DNA from 3 places in the Pseudarthrobacter sp. NBSH8 genome. Region 3 is predicted to be linked to each of the others. Evidence: riboswitches for the same ligand, from Rfam matches in the RefSeq annotation. Region 3 holds a riboswitch; each other region holds the start of a gene.

Region 1 (3,267 bases), 130 kb from region 3:
GACGCCCGCGGGCAGAGCGTGGGAACGCTGAATGCACGGATTCTGGACAGCCAGATCCCCAGCGGCGGCTTCCTGAACTCGGACACAACACGCCTGGCGCTCGACGCGGAAGACAAGCAAACCCTAATGGCGCTGACCCGGAACGGCTTTCCTGTGGACCGTTCGCTGTCCCACGGGGATTACCGGATTGTGGCCGTGGAAACCGGCTACGGCGATGTCCTGGTCACGGGACTTCCGCTCGCTGCCAAGGAGAGCACGCTGGCGTCGCTGGTCTGGACTTTTGTGTTCGTTTCCCTTGGCGGCCTGGCGCTGATCGGGCTGGCAGGAACCGTGCTCATCCGGCGCACCATGAAGCCGTTGGAGCAGCTTTCCGAGGTGGCAACCCGGGTGGCCCGGCTCCCGCTGGACGCGGGCGAGGTGGCACTCGCGGTGCGCGTCCCGGCGTCGAACTCCAACCCCGGAACCGAAGTGGGCAGCGTAGGGCACGCCCTCAACCTGATGCTGGACAACGTGGCCAGTGCCCTCGAGGCGCGGCAGCGGAGCGAGACCAAAGTGCGGCAGTTCGTTGCAGACGCGTCCCACGAACTGCGCACGCCGCTTACCGCCATCCGCGGATACACGGAGCTGATGCGGATGACCGAGGACTTCACACCGGACGGTCGGAAGTCCCTGGCCCGTGTCCAGAGCCAGTCCGAGCGCATGACCACCCTGGTGGAGGACCTGCTCCTGCTGGCCCGTCTCGATGAGGGACAGCCCCTTAAGCTCAGCGAAGTTGATCTCACTCAACTCGTGATCGAAACCGTCAGTGACGAGAAAGTCATAGCTCCGGACCACCGCTGGCGCCTTGAACTGCCTGACGAACCGCTCGCCGTCACCGGTGATGCTTCCCAACTGCGTCAGGTGCTGGTCAACCTGCTCTCCAATGCGCGCAAGCACACGCCACCCGGAACCACAGTGGTCACCGCTGTCACGAAGTCTGACGATGGCGCCGCGGTGGTGACGGTAACGGACGACGGCGGCGGCATCCCTGCGGAGTTCGTGGACCACGTTTTCTCCCGGTTTGCCCGCGCAGACGCGGCCCGCAAGGCCACGGCACCGGCCTCGGGCGCCGGGGCGTCGGAGGGCACCAGCGGCCTGGGCCTGTCCATTGTCCAGTCCATCATGGAGGCCCACGGCGGGAGCGTGGCAGTGACATCGCGGGCCGGGCGGACAGAGTTCGCCCTACACTTTCCTGCCGGTGCCGCGGCCCGCGCAGCCGAATCCCGAATGCCGCAAGGCGACACGCCATCGTCGTGACTCCTGTTACCAAAATGAGACTTAAGCGTCCAGCTCCTGTACCGTAGAAAAGGTGCGGATCCCGATTGGGCCGCATATCCGGATGACGCCAAGCTCTGCCGCTTCCCGGATTCCGTTTTCAGAGGCAGAGGCGGGGGACCCACCGTCCCGGGCACCAAGAGCCCTTTGGGGTTAAGTCAACACGTGATTGTGCCGTGTGGCCGGATGCCCTCATCCGAACCCGACAGCTAACTCCGCAGGTGTGAGAGGCGATCCATCATGTCTGAATTCAAGGTAGAAACACGCCCGCAGGGCGACCCAAAGTCCGGCAGCCACCGCAAGCAGACCCGCGTCGGTGCAGCTATGTCCCCACTGTCCAAGGCGGCCCGGATTCCCTCCGTGGGCCAGCGCGTCGCCGTGTTTGCGACGGCCTGCGCCCTCCTGGTCGGCGTCAGCGCCGCAGCACACGCTTCCGAATCCGCGTCGCTTGCAGCCAGCGCGGACCAGTCCGCCGAAGAAGCCAGCGCCCAGTCGACGCTGAGCTTCGAAGCAGCCCAGATCCAGACCCCGGCCGAGCCGGAAGCTGCACCGGCCGAGATCAACGTAGCGCCCCAGGCTGCCGAACCCGCACCCGCCCCGGCACCGGCTCCCGAGCCTGTCCCGGCACCTGTTGTGGCCGTCAACGACCCCGCAGGAGCCCAAGCCTACGCCGCCGGACAACTGGCGACCTACGGCTGGTCCGCTGACCAGATGCAGTGCCTGCAGACGCTGTGGACCAAGGAATCCGACTGGACCACCACGGCCACCAACGCCAGCAGCGGCGCATACGGCATCGTCCAGTCGTTGCCCGCTGAGAAGATGGCGAGCGCCGGCGGGGACTACCTCACCAACTACCGCACGCAGATCAACTGGGGCCTGAACTACATCCAGGAGCGCTACCAGTCACCGTGCGGCGCCCTGAATTTCCACCTGTCGCACAACTGGTACTAGGCCGACTCGAGTCCCCCCGGGCCGGCGTTAAAGGCAGGCGTCAAAGCCGGAAAGAAATGATCTGCCGGCCCGCAGCGTCCGGTTCCACGGAGACTGTCACTGCACGGTAGTCCGGGATGTGGAGCACTCCTGCCGGCAATTCGCCCGTGTTGGGGCCCACGGCCACAGTCCGGATCCCCGCAGCAACACCGGCCGCGATTCCGGCGGGTGCATCCTCGAACACAAGGGCATCCGCCGGCTGCACGCCCAGCAGCCCGGCTGCCTTCACATACCCTTCCGGGTGCGGCTTGCCCCGTGTGACCAGTTCCGCCGTCACGACCGTGGCTGGCATGGCGAGTCCCGCGGCGTCCATGCGGATGTCTGCAAGGGTCCTGTCCGCTGAGGTCACCAGTGCCACGGCCTCGGCCGGGAGGCTTCGAAGCAACTCGGCAGCCCCAGGCAACGCGACGATACCGGAAGTCCGCACCCTTTCCATGGCGCCGAGTTCGGCAGTGAGCGCCACAACGTCGGCTCCGGCCGGTGCGAACCGGCGCATCGTATCCGCGGCCTGGATGCCGTGCGAAGTGCGCAGGATTTCGGCGATGTCCAGACCGTACCGGGCTGCGAATTCTCCCCATACCTCTTCTACCACTGCCGTGGAGTCCACCAGCGTGCCGTCCATATCGAAAAGGACGGCACGACAGGTCAGCGTTCGCGTGGCGGCAGGTGTTCGTGTGGCGGCAGGTGTGGGGATGTTCATGCTGCCTATTTTGCCTTACACGCCACGGGCTTAGGCGTCACGGCCCGGGATGTAAGCCGGCAATGCCGTACAGGCGGTCGCCGGCGTCGCCGAGCCCCGGAACAATGTAGGACTTCTCGTCGAGCCGTTCGTCGATGGACGCCAGCACGATAGTAACGTTCGCTTCGGCAAGCTCCTCTTCGAGCTTGGCCAGGCCTTCCGGCGCGGCCAGGAGGCAGATGCACGTGACGTCTGAGGCGCCACGCTTAAACAGGAACTTGATG
Region 2 (3,267 bases), 840 kb from region 3:
TGGATCAGGGTGGCTTCGTGGGCAGCTGAAAGTTTAGCCGCGGTGGTGTGCGCTTTGGCGGTTGAGCGTTGGTGCTTTCCGAAGCCAGTGAGGCCGCCGAGTGACAGTATGGCGGCCCAGCCGCGTCGACGGGTGGGCATCACGTGAACGGTGTTGCAGCGAGTGCGAATTTCGGCCGGCACATCCACCGGCCCCGCGAAGGTTAGGAGCGTCACAGCTATGTCCGCGGGCAGGTTCCGCAAGACCTCGAATGGGATCATGGAACTGCCGTCCCCCAGCATGGGGTCGCGGTTGGGCACGCTTTCTGTGATGTACAGAAGCTTCATTGCAAGAGTTTACGTTGCGGGTGCGGTGTTCTGCCTGAATGGCGGCAACAACTGCGGCTTTACACAAAATTAAAGAAAGCGAACGACGGCAGGATCCCCCCGCCGTCGTCCGCTCACATGATGGCGGTACTACTTCCAGGCGCGCACGTAATCAACCTGGACCTGTGACGCGGCACCATAGGCAGCTGGGGAGCTGCCTGAGGCGCCGACGTTGAGGATGATGTACTGCGGTGCACCGCCGTCGTCGGTGGCGTAGGACTTCACCTTCACGCCGTCGAAGTAGACGTCAGCCGAGTTGGCGGTCCGGTGCAGCCCGAAGGTGTGGAAGTCGTTGCCCCAGTTGCCGGGAACCGTGCCCTGGTTGTGGGCTCCCGTCGTCGAGTGGTAATTGACGGTCATCTTTCCGCTCAAAACCTCTGCGATGTCGTTCTCACCGTTGGTAGGCCATTTCTGACCATTGGTCCAGAATGCGGGCCAGTTGTAGAGGTTTGTGCCGTCGCCGGGAAACTTGATCCGGGCCTCGACGTAACCTGTCGTGAATTCGTAGCCAGTGGTGGCCCCGCCCTTGGGGTTGGTTGAAACCAGCGCACCCGAGGTGGACGAATTGAGGGAGAGGACAAGGTTGCCGCCGCCGACGGAAACGTTGCTGGGGCTGGTGGTGACCTTGTTCATGGTGCCGCAGGTGGGGGAGAACCAGCAGTTGGACCATTTGGCCGTGTCCAGGGCCGTGCCGTTGAATTCGTCGGCAAAAGCCATCGTCCATGCGCCGGGGACACCTACAGGCATGGCGCCGGTTGTCCCGGTTGATGCAAGGAGTGCAGGGGCAGGGGCCGGTTCTGGTGCAGCCGTTGTCGTCGCTACCGGGGCGGGTGCGGGAGCAACCGCAGGCTCTTCAGGCGCAGGCGCAGGCGCCGTGGTCGGATCGGGGGAGGGGTCCGTGGCCGGCAGCGGTGCCGGAACAGCGTTGGTGTCGCGCGTGACCTGTCCCGGAGCCTGGTCACGCTTGGACGTGTCCGCGACGCGGTTCAATTCGGCACTCTGCGGTGCCTGGTCGGAGACCTGGCCGAGGGATACGACTCCCAGCAGGGCGGCAAGAGCGGCCGCGGTCAGCGACATGTTGCGCTTGGACTTGGCACGGACCGCGGACTTCTTCAGCACAGACCGTCGCTGGGTGGGCGACGCGGCTTCGTCAGAATATGGGCGCGCGTGAGTGCGCGGCTGATCATTGGATGCAGACATAAGTGATTGCCTCTCAACGCCTGCGGAGTTAGCTGTCGGGTTCGGATGAGGCCATCCGGCCGCGTAAAGCGGCTCCACCCCTAGGGTCGGCTTAATGCCGTGCCCGGACACTCTGGGTCCCCCGCCTCTGCCTAAGTATGTTGTGGATTCCGGGCAGCGGCAGAGCTTGGCGTCTGCCCGGTTTTGGGCCTGGAAGGTCGGCCCACCTGATCGACCGTACACGACAGGATTCGATTAATCACAATCGGGTAACGGAACTCTCAGTTGCGGTGCGTCCCCTTGCGCCCGGCGGCAGTTGCCGTGTGCTAGCGCTGTTCGATGGGGTGGGCCGGGACGCCGACCCACGTTTCGCCATCGGGCACGTTGCTCAGAACGGCGGCACCCATACCAACCGTGGCGTAGGCCCCCACCGAAGTCCGTTCACGGACGCTGCAGTTCAGCCCGAGGTAGGCCGCCCGACCAATCCGGACTCCCCCGCCCAGCGACACGCCGGCGGCGAACGTCGCGAAGTCAGCCACGTCGTCGTCGTGCGTAAAAGTCACGGAAGGCATTGCCACAACATGGGTTCCGATCGTGACGGAGGCCGTCAGGGACACGTTCTTCAGGAGAATGCTGCCGCGGCCGATCCGGCAGCCCTCCGGGCACTCCACGGTGGGATCGATCGCAGTGGCGTAGCGGGCATCGCGCAGGCCCAGGGCGGCCAAGCGTTCCACTACGGCTTCCCGGGACTTTCCGGACGCCAGGCACACCAGCACCAGCGCATGGGTGAACTTGGGGGCATCGTCAATGGTTCCCAGCACCGGCGCGCCGTCCACAGTGACGCCGGCCATTTCCCTGTTGTCGTCGAGCAGCCCGACCACGTCGTACTGACCGCTGGCACGGACCATGGTCAGAACTTCCCGGGCCAGCCCGCTGGCGGCGACCAGAACCAGTTCGCTCACCGGGGCATCCCGGCAGCGACCCGGACGCTGTTCATGACCCGGTTCAGGCTCACGTTGTCCAGACTGTGGAAAATAGGGAGTACCAGCGTCCGGTCGGTCAGCCGTTCCGTGTTCTGGAGCCCTGCGTTGCCCGTTCCGCGCCAGCGATAGGCAGGCTGTCGGTGCGCCGCCATGGTGCCGCGGCGCGCTGATATGCCGCCCTCGGCCAGGCGGGCCAGGAGCCCTTCACGGTCCGTCGCGAAACTGGGTAGGACTTCGAGCCAGAATGACTGGAAGTTGGTGGTCCCGTATGGTGGATCGGCCACAAACCGGAGTCCGGATAGGCCGGAGAGGCCTGCCTCATACCTCGCGGCGATTTCCCGGCGGCGAGCCACTATCCCGGCCAATCTCCCCAGCTGCACGATGCCGATGGCGGCCTGCAGATCCGTCATCTGGTAGTCGAAGCCGACTTCGACATACACCTCCGGCGCAGTCGGGCGGGCCCTGCCACGGTCCGCCGACGGCACGCTCAGGGAGTGGCCGCGCAGGCTCCTGGCCCGGGCCGCCCAGTCTGCCCGGTGGGTTGTCAGCATGCCACCCTCGCCCGTGGTCACCAGGTTGTCCCGGTGGAACGACCACACGGCAATGTCCGCCCCCGTGCCCACGGGCCTGCCCTTGTATTCTGAGCCAACAGCCGAGCCAGCGTCTTCGATCACGATGATTTCGTGGCGATCGCACAACTCGCTGACGGGGTCCAAGTCAACCGGCATGCCACCCTGGTC
Region 3 (3,267 bases):
ACGTCCACGTCCAGGCCGCCGGCTGCAGAGGTGGCGTCCACCAGGACCAGGGAACCGGAATCGGCGCCTGCAACGCGCTTGACCGGAGCCGCGACGCCGGTGGAGGTTTCGTTCTGTGGCCAGGCGTAGACATCCACGCCTGCTTCGGCGGCCGATACCGGGCGAGTGCCCGGCTCGGACGTGATGATGGAGGAGGCGTCCAGGAACGGGGCCTTGTTGGTGGCCGAGGCGAACTTGGAGCCGAACTCGCCGAAGGACAGGTGCTGGGCCTTCTTGTCCACCAGGCCGAAGCTGGCGACGTCCCAGAATGCGGTAGAGCCGCCGACACCGAGGACCACTTCGTAGCCTTCGGGGGCACGGAAGAACTGGCTGAGGCCTTCGCGGACGGAGCCTACGAGGTTCTTGACGGGAGCCTGGCGGTGGGAGGTGCCCAGGATGGTCTTGGACGCCGCTGAGAGCGCCTCGAGCTGCTCCGGCCTGACCTTGGACGGTCCTGCGCCGAACCGTCCGTCCTTTGGCAGGAGGTCGGCAGGAATAGTGATGCTGGTTTCGCTCACGGGGGCTCCAATTTCGGCATGGACGTCGCTCACGTCCGGACGGTGGGGTGGCCGGTAGTCGGCAGTGACTGCATTAAGGACCTCCTTTATTCTGCCTGAACCCCTCGATTGGGCGGGAACCGGCACCGTCATAGTCCGGCCAATGAGACCATCGGGCCCCGTCCGGGGATTATCCGGACAAGTTCAAAATAGGCTAAGCTTTTTACCGGACCTCGCCGCTGCTGGACGCGATACGGTGGGACAACGCAACGTACTGCGCTCGAGGAGCTGAGCTGGATGACGGATCTGATCGATACTACGGAGATGTATCTTCGGACCATTTTGGAGCTTGAAGAAGAGAACATCGTTGCCCTTCGCGCGCGCATCGCCGAACGGCTGCGGCATTCCGGCCCCACGGTGTCCCAAACCATCGGCCGGATGGAACGCGACGGACTGGTGGTGGTCTCCGGAGACCGCCACCTGGAACTGACCGAGGCCGGGCGGAAGCGCGCCACGGAAGTGATGCGCAAGCACAGGCTGGCGGAACGGCTCCTGGCGGATGTGATTGGCCTGGACTGGGCCTACGTTCACGATGAGGCGTGCCGCTGGGAGCACGTAATGAGTGAACGCGTTGAGCAGCGCATCTACGAATTGCTCAACCACCCCACCGATTCTCCCTACGGCAATCCCATCCCCGGGCTGGCGGCCCTGGGCGGGCCGGCGTCGGCACTGCCTGATGCCGGAGTGATTAATCTCCTGGATGCGATGCAGGGCTACGGGCCGGCGTCGAACGTAACGGTCAGCCGGTTGGCCGAGCCCATTCAGGTGGAGCCTGAGCTGCTGGTCCAGCTGGACGAAGGCGGAATCAGGCCCGGCGCCTCGGTGTCCCTGGAGCGCGTGGGGGAGTACATTTCCGTGCGGGTTCCGGGCATAGAAGGGGCGCTCGAGCTGCCCCCGGAAGTGGCATCGCACGTCTTCGTTTCCGTCCGCTGACGGGACGGCGGCCTCCTCGCGTTGGGGCCGCGCTATAGCGCAGTGACGCCAGGTTCCGCAAATATAACGGAATTGTTACTGCCCAAGTTAATCGCCTATAGTTGGAACTCAGCGTCGATACAAAAGCGTTACCTGATCCGGAGCCGAGCTCTGCCAGCGGATCAGGTGCACGAATCACCAACTGGCAGAGGCGGGGGAACCACAACCGGTAGTCGCAAGACTGCCTTGGGGTGAAGTCCGTCAGCAGCAAGCCTCTTCCAGCGAAGGATCCTCACGGGATATCTCTGCGCCAAGTGCTTGTTATGGCGGACCGGGTCTTTGAACTCTCTGACCCGAATCCGACAGCTAACTTCGCAGGCTATCCAGAGAGGAACATTCTTGACCACGCAATACTCCAGGGGCCGCCGTCGCGCGGTGGGTCCCGCTTCGGCGCCCAGAGTGGCCGAGGATTTCACTGCGGAGAGGCCCCGCGATCCACAGCGGGAAGCACGACGCCGCCGGGGACCCTTCCGGCAGATGACGGATTTCGCCGCTGCCAGTGGCCTTGGCCAGAAGGCCGGCATCGCCTTGGCAGCAACAGGCCTGGCTCTCACCGTGACGGTTCCCGTGACCGGCCCCGTGATGGCAACTCCGGCACCCGGCCAGGCCGCGTCTGCCGTTTCCGCTGCTCCGCAGCCTGAAGTCACTGCCGAAGCCGCCGCCCAAATTGATTTCAGCCGCTCGTCCGTGGTTACCCAAGGTGATCCCGACGGCAAACTGAAGCAGCTGCTGAGCGCCCAGTCCGCGGGATCCATCACCCGCGCCGCCTCTGCCGGAAGCCTCGGCTCGCCGCTGGCCCAGCTGGCTACAGTCTCTCCCTTCGGATTCCGGGTCAGCCCCATCACCGGCGGCTCCGGCGACTTCCACCGTGGCCAGGACTTCGCCGCGCAGTGCGGAACCTCTGTCCTGGCTGCTGCCAGCGGCACCGTGACCTTCGCTGGCTGGCACCAGTACGGCGGCGGCAACCGCGTGGTGGTGGATCACGGCAATGGCCTTGAAACCACGTACAACCACCTCTCCTCCGCCAGCGTCAAGGTGGGCCAGACGGTCAGTCGCGGCGATGTGGTTGCCCTCAGCGGCACCACGGGCGCGTCCACGGGCTGCCACCTCCACTTCGAGGTCCAGGTCAACGGCGAAGTCGTTGACCCCAGCGGCTGGCTCTGAACCAAATGATGGCAAACTCTCGAATCGCCGCGACGTGCCGTGACCTGAATGTGACATTGGCGCGGAACTCCTGTAACGTTTAAAGCGCGTCAACTTTTCCGAAGTTGACGTTCTTGAGTGGATTGCCTAGCTCTGCCACCGCTCAAGGTCCGTTCGCATGACATCGTCTGGCAGGGGCGGGGGAACCAATTTTGGTCTTCGATTCTGAAGGCCTTGGGGTTAAGTCGCAAAGCTTCCACTGTGAAGCAGAGCGGCCGGGTGACTCCCATCCGAATCCGACAGCTCACCTCGCAGGCATTGGGAGAGGCTACCTTCGTGTCTTCACGCCATAATTCTGCGCGCCACCGCGCACAACCGGTTCGCACCAACCCCTTGGGCCCCGTGTCCAAGGCAGTCAGTGCCAACGCCGGGACCGTAGGTCGCCAGGCTGCTGTTATCGCAGCTGCATCAGGTCTGATCCTGAGCATGGGGCTTCCGGCCAACGCCGCGGATACCACCGCCGGTGTTTCCGCCTCTACCGAGTCCGGTTCCGCGC

The links. A riboswitch is a leader RNA that binds a small molecule or an ion and turns the genes downstream of it on or off. The one in region 3 is predicted to bind cyclic di-AMP.
Region 1: linked by a shared signal. The riboswitch ahead of FYJ92_RS03035 (hypothetical protein) and the one ahead of FYJ92_RS03605 (M23 family metallopeptidase) in region 3 are both predicted to bind cyclic di-AMP.
Region 2: linked by a shared signal. The riboswitch ahead of FYJ92_RS18600 (family 16 glycosylhydrolase) and the one ahead of FYJ92_RS03605 (M23 family metallopeptidase) in region 3 are both predicted to bind cyclic di-AMP.

Annotation. Positions count from the first base shown of each region.
Region 1 is NZ_CP043178.1:648,090-651,356, reverse strand. Features, by position in the region: gene FYJ92_RS03040 (HAMP domain-containing sensor histidine kinase) at 1-1,296, shown strand, start outside; cyclic di-AMP (ydaO/yuaA leader) riboswitch at 1,373-1,549, shown strand; gene FYJ92_RS03035 (hypothetical protein) at 1,555-2,265, shown strand; gene FYJ92_RS03030 (HAD-IA family hydrolase) at 2,306-3,004, opposite strand; gene upp (uracil phosphoribosyltransferase) at 3,042-3,267, opposite strand, start outside.
Region 2 is NZ_CP043178.1:4,004,961-4,008,227, reverse strand. Features, by position in the region: gene FYJ92_RS18605 (glycosyltransferase) at 1-326, opposite strand, end outside; gene FYJ92_RS18600 (family 16 glycosylhydrolase) at 456-1,565, opposite strand; cyclic di-AMP (ydaO/yuaA leader) riboswitch at 1,569-1,718, opposite strand; gene FYJ92_RS18595 (NeuD/PglB/VioB family sugar acetyltransferase) at 1,871-2,506, opposite strand; gene FYJ92_RS18590 (DegT/DnrJ/EryC1/StrS aminotransferase family protein) at 2,503-3,267, opposite strand, start outside.
Region 3 is NZ_CP043178.1:779,946-783,212, forward strand. Features, by position in the region: gene serC (phosphoserine transaminase) at 1-557, opposite strand, end outside; gene FYJ92_RS03600 (metal-dependent transcriptional regulator) at 834-1,529, shown strand; cyclic di-AMP (ydaO/yuaA leader) riboswitch at 1,661-1,904, shown strand; gene FYJ92_RS03605 (M23 family metallopeptidase) at 1,908-2,732, shown strand; cyclic di-AMP (ydaO/yuaA leader) riboswitch at 2,881-3,043, shown strand; gene FYJ92_RS03610 (C40 family peptidase) at 3,114-3,267, shown strand, end outside.